Regions from separate parts of the Clostridium sp. YIM B02551 genome, predicted to be linked through region 1. Evidence: riboswitches for the same ligand, from Rfam matches in the RefSeq annotation. Region 1 holds a riboswitch; each other region holds the start of a gene.
The links. A riboswitch is a leader RNA that binds a small molecule or an ion and turns the genes downstream of it on or off. The one in region 1 is predicted to bind lysine.
Positions count from the first base shown of each region.

Region 2: linked by a shared signal. The riboswitch ahead of L1S47_RS07875 (amino acid permease) and the one ahead of L1S47_RS01045 (transporter substrate-binding domain-containing protein) in region 1 are both predicted to bind lysine.
Region 3: linked by a shared signal. The riboswitch ahead of lysA (diaminopimelate decarboxylase) and the one ahead of L1S47_RS01045 (transporter substrate-binding domain-containing protein) in region 1 are both predicted to bind lysine.
Region 4: linked by a shared signal. The riboswitch ahead of dapA (4-hydroxy-tetrahydrodipicolinate synthase) and the one ahead of L1S47_RS01045 (transporter substrate-binding domain-containing protein) in region 1 are both predicted to bind lysine.

Region 1 covers NZ_JAKGTF010000001.1:190,707-193,923, forward strand. The annotation lists gene L1S47_RS01030 (bifunctional transcriptional activator/DNA repair enzyme AdaA) at 1-447, shown strand, start outside; gene L1S47_RS01035 (helix-turn-helix transcriptional regulator) at 557-760, shown strand; gene L1S47_RS01040 (hypothetical protein) at 757-1,185, shown strand; lysine riboswitch at 1,340-1,521, shown strand; gene L1S47_RS01045 (transporter substrate-binding domain-containing protein) at 1,728-2,507, shown strand; gene L1S47_RS01050 (amino acid ABC transporter permease) at 2,587-3,217, shown strand, end outside.
Region 2 covers NZ_JAKGTF010000005.1:165,325-168,541, reverse strand. The annotation lists gene truA (tRNA pseudouridine(38-40) synthase TruA) at 1-526, shown strand, start outside; gene L1S47_RS07880 (hypothetical protein) at 586-1,020, opposite strand; lysine riboswitch at 1,316-1,490, shown strand; gene L1S47_RS07875 (amino acid permease) at 1,604-3,073, shown strand.
Region 3 covers NZ_JAKGTF010000002.1:323,948-327,164, reverse strand. The annotation lists gene L1S47_RS04210 (NAD(+) diphosphatase) at 1-53, shown strand, start outside; gene L1S47_RS04205 (hydrolase) at 245-919, shown strand; lysine riboswitch at 987-1,153, shown strand; gene lysA (diaminopimelate decarboxylase) at 1,471-2,763, shown strand; gene L1S47_RS04195 (DUF3006 domain-containing protein) at 3,116-3,217, shown strand, end outside.
Region 4 covers NZ_JAKGTF010000003.1:201,473-204,689, forward strand. The annotation lists gene L1S47_RS05185 (CAP domain-containing protein) at 1-110, opposite strand, end outside; gene dapA (4-hydroxy-tetrahydrodipicolinate synthase) at 307-1,173, opposite strand; lysine riboswitch at 1,444-1,617, opposite strand; gene L1S47_RS05195 (DUF3243 domain-containing protein) at 1,743-1,988, shown strand; gene dapF (diaminopimelate epimerase) at 2,147-3,013, opposite strand; gene L1S47_RS05205 (hypothetical protein) at 3,117-3,217, opposite strand, start outside.

The sequences.
Region 1 (3,217 bases):
AAGCCTTCTTGTAAATCGAAAGAGCCATTAAGAGATAATGTAATATTTTTTGATGATTTTGAAGAGGCAGTTGATAAAGGCTTTCGTCCATGTAAAAGATGTCGACCAGATCTTTTGAATTTTAATCCAACTGATGAACTTGCATTTAGGATTAAAAAATTATTTGATTCATATTATTCAAGTAATATAGAAATGGAAGAGAAATTAAAAGCTTTAGGAGTAAGTCAGAACCATATGATAAAAGTCTTTTCTGATAAATTTGGTATTACACCAGTAAAATATATTAATGCACTTAGAATTGAGAAGGCACTAGATTTACTTGAGAACACAGATGATACCGTAATCAATATTGCACTTTTATGTGGATTTGAAAGCACTTCAAATTTTTATGGATTTTTTAAAAAACAAATAGGAATGACTCCAAGTGAGTATAGAAGTAGATTATAGATAATCTACTTATTTTTTTGATAACTAATGGAAAGTAAGCTTTACATTATGGGAAAATAATGCTATTATATATATGGAAAGTACACTTTCCATGAGAGGAGGTATATCTTTGAAAAATCGATTAGAAGAAATAAGAAAAGAACGAGGAATTAAACAAGAAGAACTTGCTGAAGCATTAGAGGTTTCTAGGCAAACTATAGGATCATTAGAAAATGGCAGATATAATCCTTCTATAATATTAGCTTTTAAAATAGCAAGGTATTTTAATATGAACATCGAAGATATTTTTATATATGAGGAGGAAGAGAAATGAATAATAAAAAAACTCTTATGTATTTAGTTTTATTAATTTTAGGTGTTGCTATGTTACTTTTGGGAAAATTCATAATGGCAGATGAGAATATAAAAAATATTTCAGGTATTTGTCTTGGATTTGGTTCTGCATTTTTTGTTTTAGGTATAGGAAACCTAGTTGGTAATTTCTTTACCACAAGATTAGAAGATGAAAAGATTAAAAAACTAAAGGATATTGAAGTAAATGATGAACGTAATATTAGAATAAAAGAAAAATCAGGTTATATGGTGAGTAAAATAATGAACTTTATAATTTGTATACTGGTTTTAGCCTTAGGATTTATGAATGCAGATAGGTTAGTTTTAATTCTTGTTTCGTCATTGCTTCTAATAGAAGGGATACTATTTATAGGCTTTTCAAATTACTATTCAAAAAGAATGTAGTTTATATTTGTATCATAAAATTATTGGTGGAGTATAACTCCACCTTTTAAATTTGAGGAGAATTCAATATTGTAAAAAATATACAAATATGGGTTGACTTAGGAAGATATGTAAGGTAAACTTATTTTATAATTTAATATAACCTCACTTATGTAGGTGGGGTAGAGGCGCGATATTTAACAGTTTTTAGTGGAGTTTGAGAAGCAATGATACTAATAGGAAGGAAATGTCGCCGAAGCTTATAATATTCTCAGTATTATTTGCTGGGTCTGTAGTTAAGAGCTACAGGACTGTCTCAATAAACTTCCCAGTTTATTGAGTTGTGCTATCTCATTTGGGAAGGGAGAGGAATTAAGGGCAAATATGCTAGTTGCGATCTGAGTTCACCTCAGATCTTTTTTTATACTCAAATTGAAAACAAAGGTGGCAGTGAAGCCATTTAAAAGATAAAGATAAATTAAAAGTTGTGAAAGGGGAAGGGAAATATGAGAAGAAAATTATCTGTGTTATTGGCAGCTGTACTGTGTATATCTGCATTAGGTATGACAAGTTGTGGGACAAGCAAAACAAATGAAGCAAGTACCAAAGAAGAAACTTTTAAGGTTGGTCTTGAAGCTGGCTATGCACCATTTAACTGGACTCAAATGGATGATTCAAATGGTGGAGTTAAAATCGATGGTAGTGCAGAATATGCAGGAGGTTATGATATAGAGATAGCAAAAAAGATTGCGCAAGGGCTAGGTAAAAAATTAGTTATAGTAAAGACAGAATGGGATGGACTTGTACCTGCATTAACCTCAGGTAAGATTGATGCAATTATTGCAGGTATGTCTCCTACAGCAGAACGTAAGAAAACAATTGATTTTTCAAATAACTATTATAAATCAAATTTGGTTATGGTTGTAAAGAAAGGCGGAAAGTATGATGGTGCAACATCAATTCAAGACTTTAAGGATGCTAAAATTACAGCACAATTAAATACATTTCATTACACAGTAATTGATCAAATTCAAGGAGTTAGTAAACAACCAGCCATGGATAATTTTCCAGCTATGAGAGTTGCGCTTGAATCAGGCATGATTGATGGTTACGTATCAGAAAAGCCTGAAGGCGTTAGTGCTGAAACTGCAAATAACAATTTTAAGATGGTTGAGTTTAAAACTGGATTTAAAACATCGGATGATGATACAGCGATAGCAGTAGGAGTAGCTAAGGGAAGTGAATTAACTCCAAAGATAAATGAAATCTTATCAGGTATTTCAGAAGATGAACAGACAAAAATTATGGATACTGCAATAAAAAATCAGCCTGCAGCAAAGTAATAATTATTATAAACCGAGTGCAGTTAATGTAGTCGGTTTTGTAATATTTTAAAGTATTAAAATAGAAAGAGGCGAAAATATGAGTTCGGAGTGGATAATAAGAATTATATCTCAAAATGGGCCAATGTTTATTCGTGGTGCAGGCATTACGCTATTAATATCCGTAATTGGAACTATATTAGGTTCAATCATAGGGTTATTTATAGGAGTTGTACGTACGATTCCAATGCCTCAAAGAGGCATAGAAAGATATTTGTTAAAATTGATTAATATCGTCTTTTCAATTTATATTGAATTCTTTCGAGGGACACCAATGATTGTGCAAGCAATGGTTATATATTATGGTTCTGCACTAGCTTTTGGAATAGATATGAACAGATTTTATGCAGCAATTTTTATAGTTTCAATTAATACAGGTGCATATATGTCTGAAATTGTTCGAGGTGGAATTGTTTCAATAGATAAGGGGCAATTTGAGGCTGCTAATGCAATTGGAATGAATCATATACAAACAATGTTAAACGTTATTCTGCCACAAGTAATTAGAAATATTTTACCAGCTACAGGAAATGAGTTTGTAATTAATATAAAGGACACCTCAGTACTTAATGTTATCTCAGTAACGGAACTATACTTTCAAACTAAATCAATTGCAGGAAATAATTTTAGATATTTTGAATCGTTCTTTGTTGCCTGTGTTATCTATTTTG
Region 2 (3,217 bases), on a different contig from region 1:
GTCTATAGATGAAATGCTTGATTATTTATATGAATATTTGCCAGAAGATATAGTTGTTAAAAGTATGAAAGATACAACAGAAAGATTTCATGCAAGATATAATGTCAAATCAAAAACTTATGTATATAGAATATATAATGGCAGGTTTAGAAATGTATTTAATAGAAAGTATACATATCATACAAATGAGAAACTAAATTTAGATGATATGAAAAAAGCATCAGAGTTCTTAATTGGGACTCATGATTTTCAAAGTTTTACAAGCTTAAAATCCAATTCTAAATCAACGGTAAGAACCATTAATTATATTAATATAACTGAGAATGATGGAATGATTGAGGTAGAGGTAAATGGTAATGGATTCTTATGGAATATGGTAAGAATAATTGTTGGAACCCTATTAGAAGTTGGAGTAGGAAAGCTTAATGTTAAGGATGTAGAAAGAATATTAGATGAGAAGAAAAGAGCAGAAGCAGGACCTATAGCTCAAGCCAAGGGATTATGCCTAAAAAGTGTTCAATACTAATTAAGATAAGAGGGCTAGTTAAAATCTTTTAAATAGATTTTAGCTAGCCCTTTAAAACATTACTTGCGTGGACTTAATTGTGTTAAGGTCTTGCTTAATTTTTTGAAATTATCATAAGAGTCCACAAATCTTGCTCTAACTATAAAAGTTTTATTTTTTTTATATTTAATTTTTATCCTATCTTTGTCAGCGATTATTTCTTTAATTTCATTTACGGTAAATTGCTTTTTTGAAATACCTATAGTATTTATTGTTATATTTGAGTCTTCTATAATAACAAACTCACAGTTTTTCCTTATAAGTACTCCAGAAGAACTTATTATTCCAGGAAGAAAAATGGCATAAATACCTAAAAGATAAAAAATAAAAAAGCTGCTTTTTGATTGTAGATAAAATATAATACTTAGCACTGTAAGTGCAATTAAACCAGATCCTAAAATTAAAGAATTTTTGGTTAATAAACTTTTATTATAATAAAAACTAGATTTTCTCATATAATTCGCCCCTTATACTTCAGAATATATAAATATGCTACTTAACTCATTATATATAATGTAGCATTAATGGCAAGTATAGTAAATATTAAAAATATACAAAATAAATTACAATTTTCATAGATTTTAATATTTATTTATAAAGATTAAAATTCATGAGAGTTGGCGAAAACAATAGAAAATCAAAGATAAAGATAGAAATTTTGCAGAATTCAAGAAATTAATAAATTGTAAAAATTACTATTGACCAATTATAATGTCGAAGTATATAATAAGTTGGAAGTTAAAACAATATAGTCTAGATAGAGGCGCGAAGTTTAAGAGTAAAATTGCTGAGGTAAGCACAATGAAGCAATTTGAAAGGAAACTTTGCCGAAGTGTACAACCGATGCTTTAAGGTTGTAATGCTGGGCTTGCATAAAATATATGCAAGACTGTCACAAAGTCGTTTGTGGAGAGCTATCACTGATGCGTGTTTAATATATTTTCGTATTTACCTTTATGTATGAATATATTGATGCCCTGAGTGAATGCTCAGGGTTTTTTTAATTTTTAAAAGAAAATTATTTTTAAGGAGGACAAAATGAGTAACTCAAATTCTCAAATAGAGGGAAACAATCAAGAACTTAAAAGAAGTTTAAAGGCAAGACATTTAAATATGATAGCCTTAGGTGGTTCAATTGGAACAGGTATATTTGTAGCTTTAGGAGCAACAATTAATCAAGCAGGACCAGGAGGAGCGTTAGTAGCTTATGGATGTATTGCAGTTATGGTATATTTCCTAATAACGAGTTTAGGAGAAATGGCAACTTTCATGCCTGTATCAGGATCATTTAGTGTATATGCAACTAAATTTGTTGATCCAGCATTAGGCTTTGCGCTTGGTTGGAATTATTGGTATAACTGGGCAATAACTGTAGCAGCTGAATTAGTTGCTGGATCGTTATTAATGAAGTTTTGGTTCCCTAACGTACCAGCAGTATTATGGAGTGCAATATTCTTAGTTATAATAGTTGCATTAAACATATTATCAGCAAAATCTTATGGAGAATCTGAATTCTGGTTTGCTGGAATTAAGGTAGTTACAGTAATAGTATTTTTAGTTATAGGAGTTGCAACTATATTAGGAATTCTTGGAGGAAATGCAGTTGGATTCAAGAATTTTACTGTTGATGGAGCACCATTTGTTGGTGGATTTAAATCAATATTTATGATATTCTTAATAGCTGGTTTTTCATTCCAAGGAACTGAGCTTATTGGAGTAGCAGCTGGAGAAAGTGAAAATCCAGAAAAAACTATTCCTAAAGCTATTAATTCTGTATTTTGGAGAATATTAATATTTTATATAGGAACAATCTTTGTAGTTGGAGCAATAATTCCTTATACTCAAGCTGGTGTTGATACAAGCCCATTTACACTAATATTTGAAAAAGCAGGAATTGCAGCAGCAGCATCATTAATGAATGCAGTTATATTAACTTCTGTACTATCTTGTGGGAATTCAGGTATGTATGCATCTAGCAGAATGCTATTTGCTATGGCAAAAGAAGGTATGGCACCTAAGTGGTTAGGTAAAGTTAATTCAAAAGGTGTTCCTATAAATGCAGTACTTTTAACAACATTAGTAGCAGCAGCTTGTTTCTTAACTGGTATATATGCGGAAAGTACAGTATATGTATGGTTAGTTGCAGCATCAGGTTTGGCAGGTTTTGTTGCTTGGCTTGGTATAGCACTTTGTCATTTCCGTTTTAGAAGAGCATATGTTGCACAAAAGCAAGATATGAGTAAGTTAAAATATAAAGCTAAGTTATTCCCGATAGGACCAATAATAGCATTAGCTCTATGTACCGTTGTTGTTTTAGGACAAGGAGTTAGCTATATTGAAGCCGAAAATATTGATTGGGGTGGACTAATTTCTTCCTATATTGGACTACCTTTATTCTTAGGAATATGGATTGTTTACAAATTGAAATACAAAACAAAGGTAGTAAAGTTAGAGGATGTAGAGTTCGATAATGTTGAACCACAGGAATTAGAAGAGTCCGTAGGATAAACTACTATAAATATTAAAATGTAATTAGAGCAGTAAGCAATAAATAATATGTAAACATAAATAAATATAATAGGTTTTAGGGGCATTGACGTCTCAGTATGCAATAATAGGCATGCTGAGACGTCTTAATTTATTTTAAAACAA
Region 3 (3,217 bases), on a different contig from region 1:
ATGCTATAGGAAAAAAAGTAGTAAAAAAAATACTAGAAAAATATAATTATTAATATTAATTTACATTTATATTAGTGTTTGTAGGTTGAAAAGAGTATCTTGAATAAGTTAGGAACTCTTTTTTTGTTTCATATTTCATATTAAGATAAATATTACAAATTATTTAAGATAATGTGAATATATTTTATACTGAAATTTTTAGTATTATAATATATTTAGAATAATTTTTCATGGAGGTAATTGTATGTCACAAAAAGAGTCTAAGTTTGTACCTGAGATTAAGGGAACCTTAAGGAATCATGTTATTGAGGTGCCTCAAGTTATTAGAAATTGTAGTGGAATTAAGATATTTGGCAAGAGAATAAAATCATTATTATTTACCACAGATGTAGCAATAATAAGAAATACAAATGCAGATGCTATTATTGCAGTGTACCCATTTACACCTCAACCTGTAATTACTGAGGCTCTAGTTATGGCAGCAGATGTACCTGTATTTTGTGGAGTTGGTGGAGGTATAACTCAAGGAAAAAGGGTTATTAACCTAGCATTAGATGCTGAATTTAAGGGAGCTATGGGAGTCGTATTAAATGCTCCAACATCAAATGAGATTATAAGTAAGATAAGAAAAACTATTGATATACCTATTATAGTAACTATTGTATCTGAGAATGAAAACATAGAAGAGAGAATAGAATCAGGTGCAACTATATTAAATGTTTCAGGTGGTAAGGATACTGCTGCAATTGTAAGAAAAATTAGAAGTCAGTTTCCTGAGTTCCCAGTAATTGCAACAGGAGGACCAACAGAAGAAAGTGTTGAAGAAACAATAAAAGCTGGGGCAAATGCAATAACATATACACCACCTCTTGGAGCAGATATAATGAGTAGTTTAATGGATAGATATAGGAATTCTTAATTTTTTATTGACAACTAAAAAGAGTATGTTATCATATTAACATCAAGTTGAATACAATATAATATATACCTAGGGTAGAGGAGCTATTTACTATTAGTACTTAAAAGGAACTGGCAAGTGATGATCTTTAAGGAAAGGAGAAATAGCCGAAGAGATAGCAACGGCAGAAGTTATCTCTGGTCATGAATAGAACATATTCATGATTGTCACTATAAGTGGAGAGCTACAAGGTAGGCTAATTGCAATTAATTATGATGTTTTTATTGTAATAATTGCAATATCCTATACAAAAGAACTCTACCCGTCACAGATTTTTCTGTGACTTTTATTTTTCTTTAGGAATCTATAATATTTTTAGGTTGTGGATAACATTATGAGTTTGAATTATAATCTAAGGATTTACCAGACTTCCCTAAAGAATAAAAATAGAATTAGTCGCCTGCCAAGTTTTCCTCACATGCGTTTGGAAAGGCAGATGCGAGAAAAAAATCGACGGCTCATAATCGCCTTGACGATTTTTTTATGGGGCAAATAAACAAGGGGGAATAAAGATGAAATTATTTGGTACAGCACAAATTGAGAACAATCAGCTTTATATTGGAGGAGTTGAAGCTAGTATTTTAGCTAAAGAATATGGAACACCTGTTTATGTAGTTGATGAGGAGCTAGTAAGAAATAATTGTAGAGATTACTATAAAAGCTTTCAGTGTTCAGAGGGCGGAAATAGGGTTGCTTATGCTGGGAAAGCCTTTTTAACACTAGAAATGTGTAGAATAATTAGAGATGAAGGCTTATATCTAGATGTAGTATCTGGAGGAGAATTATTTACTGCACTTAAGGCTGAATATCCTGCTGAAAAAATTTATTTTCATGGAAACAATAAAACTATAGATGAGATTAAAATGGGTATAAGTAATGGAGTTGGAAGATTTGTAGTAGATAATTTATATGAACTAGAGATATTAGATTCTATTGCTAAAGAATATGGAGTTGTTCAGAAGATATATCTAAGAATAACCCCAGGAATAGAAGCGCATACCCATGAATATATAAAAACTGGCCAAATAGACTCAAAATTTGGATTTGCTCCAGTTGGAGATCTGATTTTTGAAGCTATTAAAGCAGCATCATCTTACAAAAACATTGAATTAAGTGGGCTTCATTGTCATATTGGATCTCAAATATTTGAAATAGAACCATATGAAGATGCAACAGAAATAATGTTGAACTTATTATTTAAGGTTCAAAAAGAACTAGGAATTAAAATACCTGAATTAGATTTAGGTGGAGGATTCGGAGTTTATTATAATGAGGGAGATGAACCTAGAGAAACCAAGGAGTATTGTAAAGCAATACTTGATAAGGCAGAAGTTGTATGCAAGAAACTTGGAATGGAGATACCAACTTTATCTATTGAACCAGGACGATCAATAATAGCAAATGCTGGTACAACTTTATATACTATAGGTTCAATTAAAGATATTCCAGAAGTAAGAAAGTATGTTTCAGTAGATGGGGGTATGACTGACAATATAAGACCTGCATTATATAGAGCTGAATATAATTGTTTAGTTGTAAACAGATTAGGGGAAGAACAATATGAAGAGGTAACCATCGCAGGTAAGTGTTGTGAGTCAGGAGATATACTTATTAATGATATATCAATACCCAAAGTTGAAAGTGGAGATATATTGGCAGTATTTTCTACTGGAGCATATGGTTATTCTATGGCAAACAACTATAATAAGATTCCTAGACCTGCTGTTATTATGGTTAGTGAAGGTAAGGCTAGAGTTATTTGTAAAAGAGAAAGTTATGAAGATATATTAAGAAATGAAATATAATACAAATAGGATTCAGTTATTTTATAGCTGAATCTTATTTATTTTTTTACTCTTTAGGAATTTATAATATTTTTAATTTGTGGATAAAATTATATGCTTGAAGTACAATCTAAAGACTCACTAAAGAGTAAAAAATAGAATTAGTCGCCTGCCAAATTTTCCTCACATGCGTTTGGAAAGGCAGATGCGATAAAAAAATCGACGGCTCATAATCGCCTTGACGATTTTTTTATATTGACTAGTTAGGTTAAATTTTATAAATTCTTTATAGATTTTTTATTTTATTAAGGTTAAAATAAATAATACAAATATGATATACTATTTAATAATATCTTTATAGAAGGAGAATATTTTGAAATATATAATTGATAGAATTGAAGGAGACTTTGCTGTTTGCGAAAATGATGCAGGAGAACTTAAAGATATTGATATTTCTTTAATCCTTGGGGAAGTT
Region 4 (3,217 bases), on a different contig from region 1:
GATTGATTAGGAACTACTTGCGGTTTAATTGGTGAAGTTCCTTTTTGACAACCTATTACAGTAAAACTTAAAATAGAAAAACTTAATATTACTGAAATAAACTTTTTCATATAATCACCTCACCATTATTTTGAGCAAATTTAAGAATAATAAAATAATAACTTAGAGGTAATTGAGTAAAAAAAAGGAGAGCAATAATTTTTATTTTTTTTGCTCTTCTTTAAAATAATTTTTTTATTTTAATTCTAAAATTTCATTTATATGATTTTTATAGAAAACTTAATTTATTCCTACATAAATAAATTATTAGTTGAACTTAAAACCATCTAATTTTACTTTTAATTCATCACTTATTTCAGTTAGTGGAAGTCTTAGTTCTGGGGATTCAATTAATCCTATCTTATTTAAGATATATTTAAGTGGTGCTGGATTTGGTTCTGCAAATAGCATAGGGACAAATTGATATAGTTCTTTCCATATCTTCAAAGCTTCTTCATGGTTATTTTCTTTAACCTTATTATATACCTCTATAAAGCTTTCAGTGTGAATATGAGATGAAGCCAATATTCCACCATGACCTCCAAGGGTTAGTGTAGTATAGAAAAAGCTATCTTCACCAGTCAAAATTGAAAAATCCTTTGGAGGATTGATAAGAAGATCTGTTGTTTGCTTTATATCTCCTGATGCATCTTTTATTCCTACAATATTTTTTAATTCAGCTAATTTATAAATAGTACTATTTTCAATATTTCTACCTGTTCTATATGGAATATTATATAAAATTATATCTAAATCAGTTGCTTCAGAAATACTCTTAAAATGTTCATATATTCCCCTTTGATCAGGTCTAGAATAATATGGTGAAACTGATAATATACCATCTACATTATATTTTTCTACAACCTTTAGTTTTTCTTTTACTTTTTTAGTATTGTTTCCACCTAATCCAAAATATACTGGAACTTTATTATTAACATATTCCATTGTTTTTTCTACGATAGTTTCATATTCCTTATCCTCAATAGTTGGACTTTCTCCTGTTGTTCCTAATGGCATAAATCCGCTAACACCTTTAGCTAAATAGTACTCTACCATTCTCTTATATGATATTAAATCTAATTCATCATTTTTAAATGGTGTAATTAATGGAACAAAAACTCCTTGAATTGACATAACATACCTCCTAAAATAGCAAATTAAAAAATCGTCAAGGCGATTATGAGCCGTCGATTTTTTTCTCGCATCTGCCTTTCCAAACGCATGTGAGGAAAAATTGGCAGGCGACTAATTCTATTTTTTTACTCTTTAGGGCAACCTTCGATTGTAATCCAAATTTATAATTTTAACCATAAACTTAAAATATTGTAAATCCCTAAAGCGTAAAAAAAAACCTTGGAGAATACCAAGGTTAAATTATTCTTAATTTATTTAATCGAATAAATTTCCATGTATAGCACTCCACAAAAAACTTGTGACAGTCTTGCATATATTTTATACAAAACCAGCAATATAGCCTTAAAGCATTAGCTATACACTTCGGCGATGGTTCCTTTTCCAAAACATCTACGTGCTTACCTCCGTAATGGTACTCATAAACATCGCGCCTCTATCTCAAAAAATATTTACTTTTTTGTTAATTATACCTTTATATTTAACATTTATCAAGGGTTTATTTTTACATAGTTTACTTAAAAAATATAAATACTAATAGAGTAAATAATAGTTTAGGGAGGTTTTATAACATGGATACATTAAAAGATTGGGATTCTTGGAAAGCTACCTTAGGTAAAGCTGTAGATGCTGGTGAAACTGTTGGACTTTCTGATAAAACTATTACTGGAGTTGCTGAAAAAGTAGGCACATTTCTTTCAAATAATGTTGATCCAAGAAATCACGAGGAAAGACTTCTTAAAGAATTGTGGGATGCTGCTGATGAAAATGACAGAAATACGCTAGCTAAACTAGTTGTAAAAATTGCTGATAAATAAGTATTTAATTTTCTTATACAAAAAGTGGGAAAGACTATTTTCATAGTTCTTTCCCATCACTTATATAATGCAAAAATCATATTACATCTCATGGAACTCTTAGTTCAAACGTCTAAGAGCTCTATGTAACATGTAAATTCTTTAATTTATTATATATACTATTTATTTAAGTCTTCAATAAGTTCCGAACTTAAATTTCCTTTTGCGATTTCTCTAACTTCTCCTGTCATCCTTACATTCCAGTTGTCATCAATTTCAATAATTAGCTCTCCACCTAGCATCTTAATTTTAACTTTATCATTTACTAATCCTCTTTTTCTTAAAACAGATGCAACTGCACAAGAAGAACTTCCTGAAGCTAGCGTAAATCCAGCCCCTCTTTCCCATATTAGTATTTGAGCTTCATCCTTAGAAATCACTTTTGCAAATTGAGTATTAATTCTATTTGGAAACTCTTTATAATTTTCTATTAATTGTCCGAATGCTTTTATTTCATCCATATCTAATTCATCTTTTATTATTACACAATGTGGATTTCCTAAGGAAACACAATTTATTTCAAATTCCTTATTGTTTAGCGTTATTTTTTCACCTATAACTTCTTCACTTTTAAAGTTTGTAGGAATATCACCAGCTTTAAAAATTGCTTTTCCCATATCAACTGTAATTAACTTAGCCTTTGAATTAGATGTTTCAACAATATTAGCCTTAACTATTCCGCCTTTTGTCTCAACCGTAAAAACTTCATTATTAGTAAAACCATAATCATAAATATACTTACAAAATATTCTTAGCCCATTACCGCTTTTTTCAGCTTCTGAACCATCTGGATTATATATTCTTAATCCAAAATCAGCTTTTTCTGATTTTACTTTAAGTAATATTCCATCAGAACCTATACCAAAATTAACATTACAAATTCTTTTAATAGCCCTATCAGTAAGAGTGAAATCAATTCTATCTTCTTCCAAAACTATGTATTCATTCCCCAAGCCATGAGTTTTAACAAAAAAATTATCTTTCATCTTCATCTTCCTTTTCTTAAATAATATTAAAATTATATCAAATTTCCAAAATTAATAAAACTGCAATCTATTGTAATCATAATTCTTGAATTCCTAAAAGTTTTTATTGTCCACTTAATATATCCTTTAAACTTATATTTAGTGAGTTTGAAGCCTCTTGTAACTTATCTGCTTGCTCTTTGGCATCATTAGCAGTTTTATATC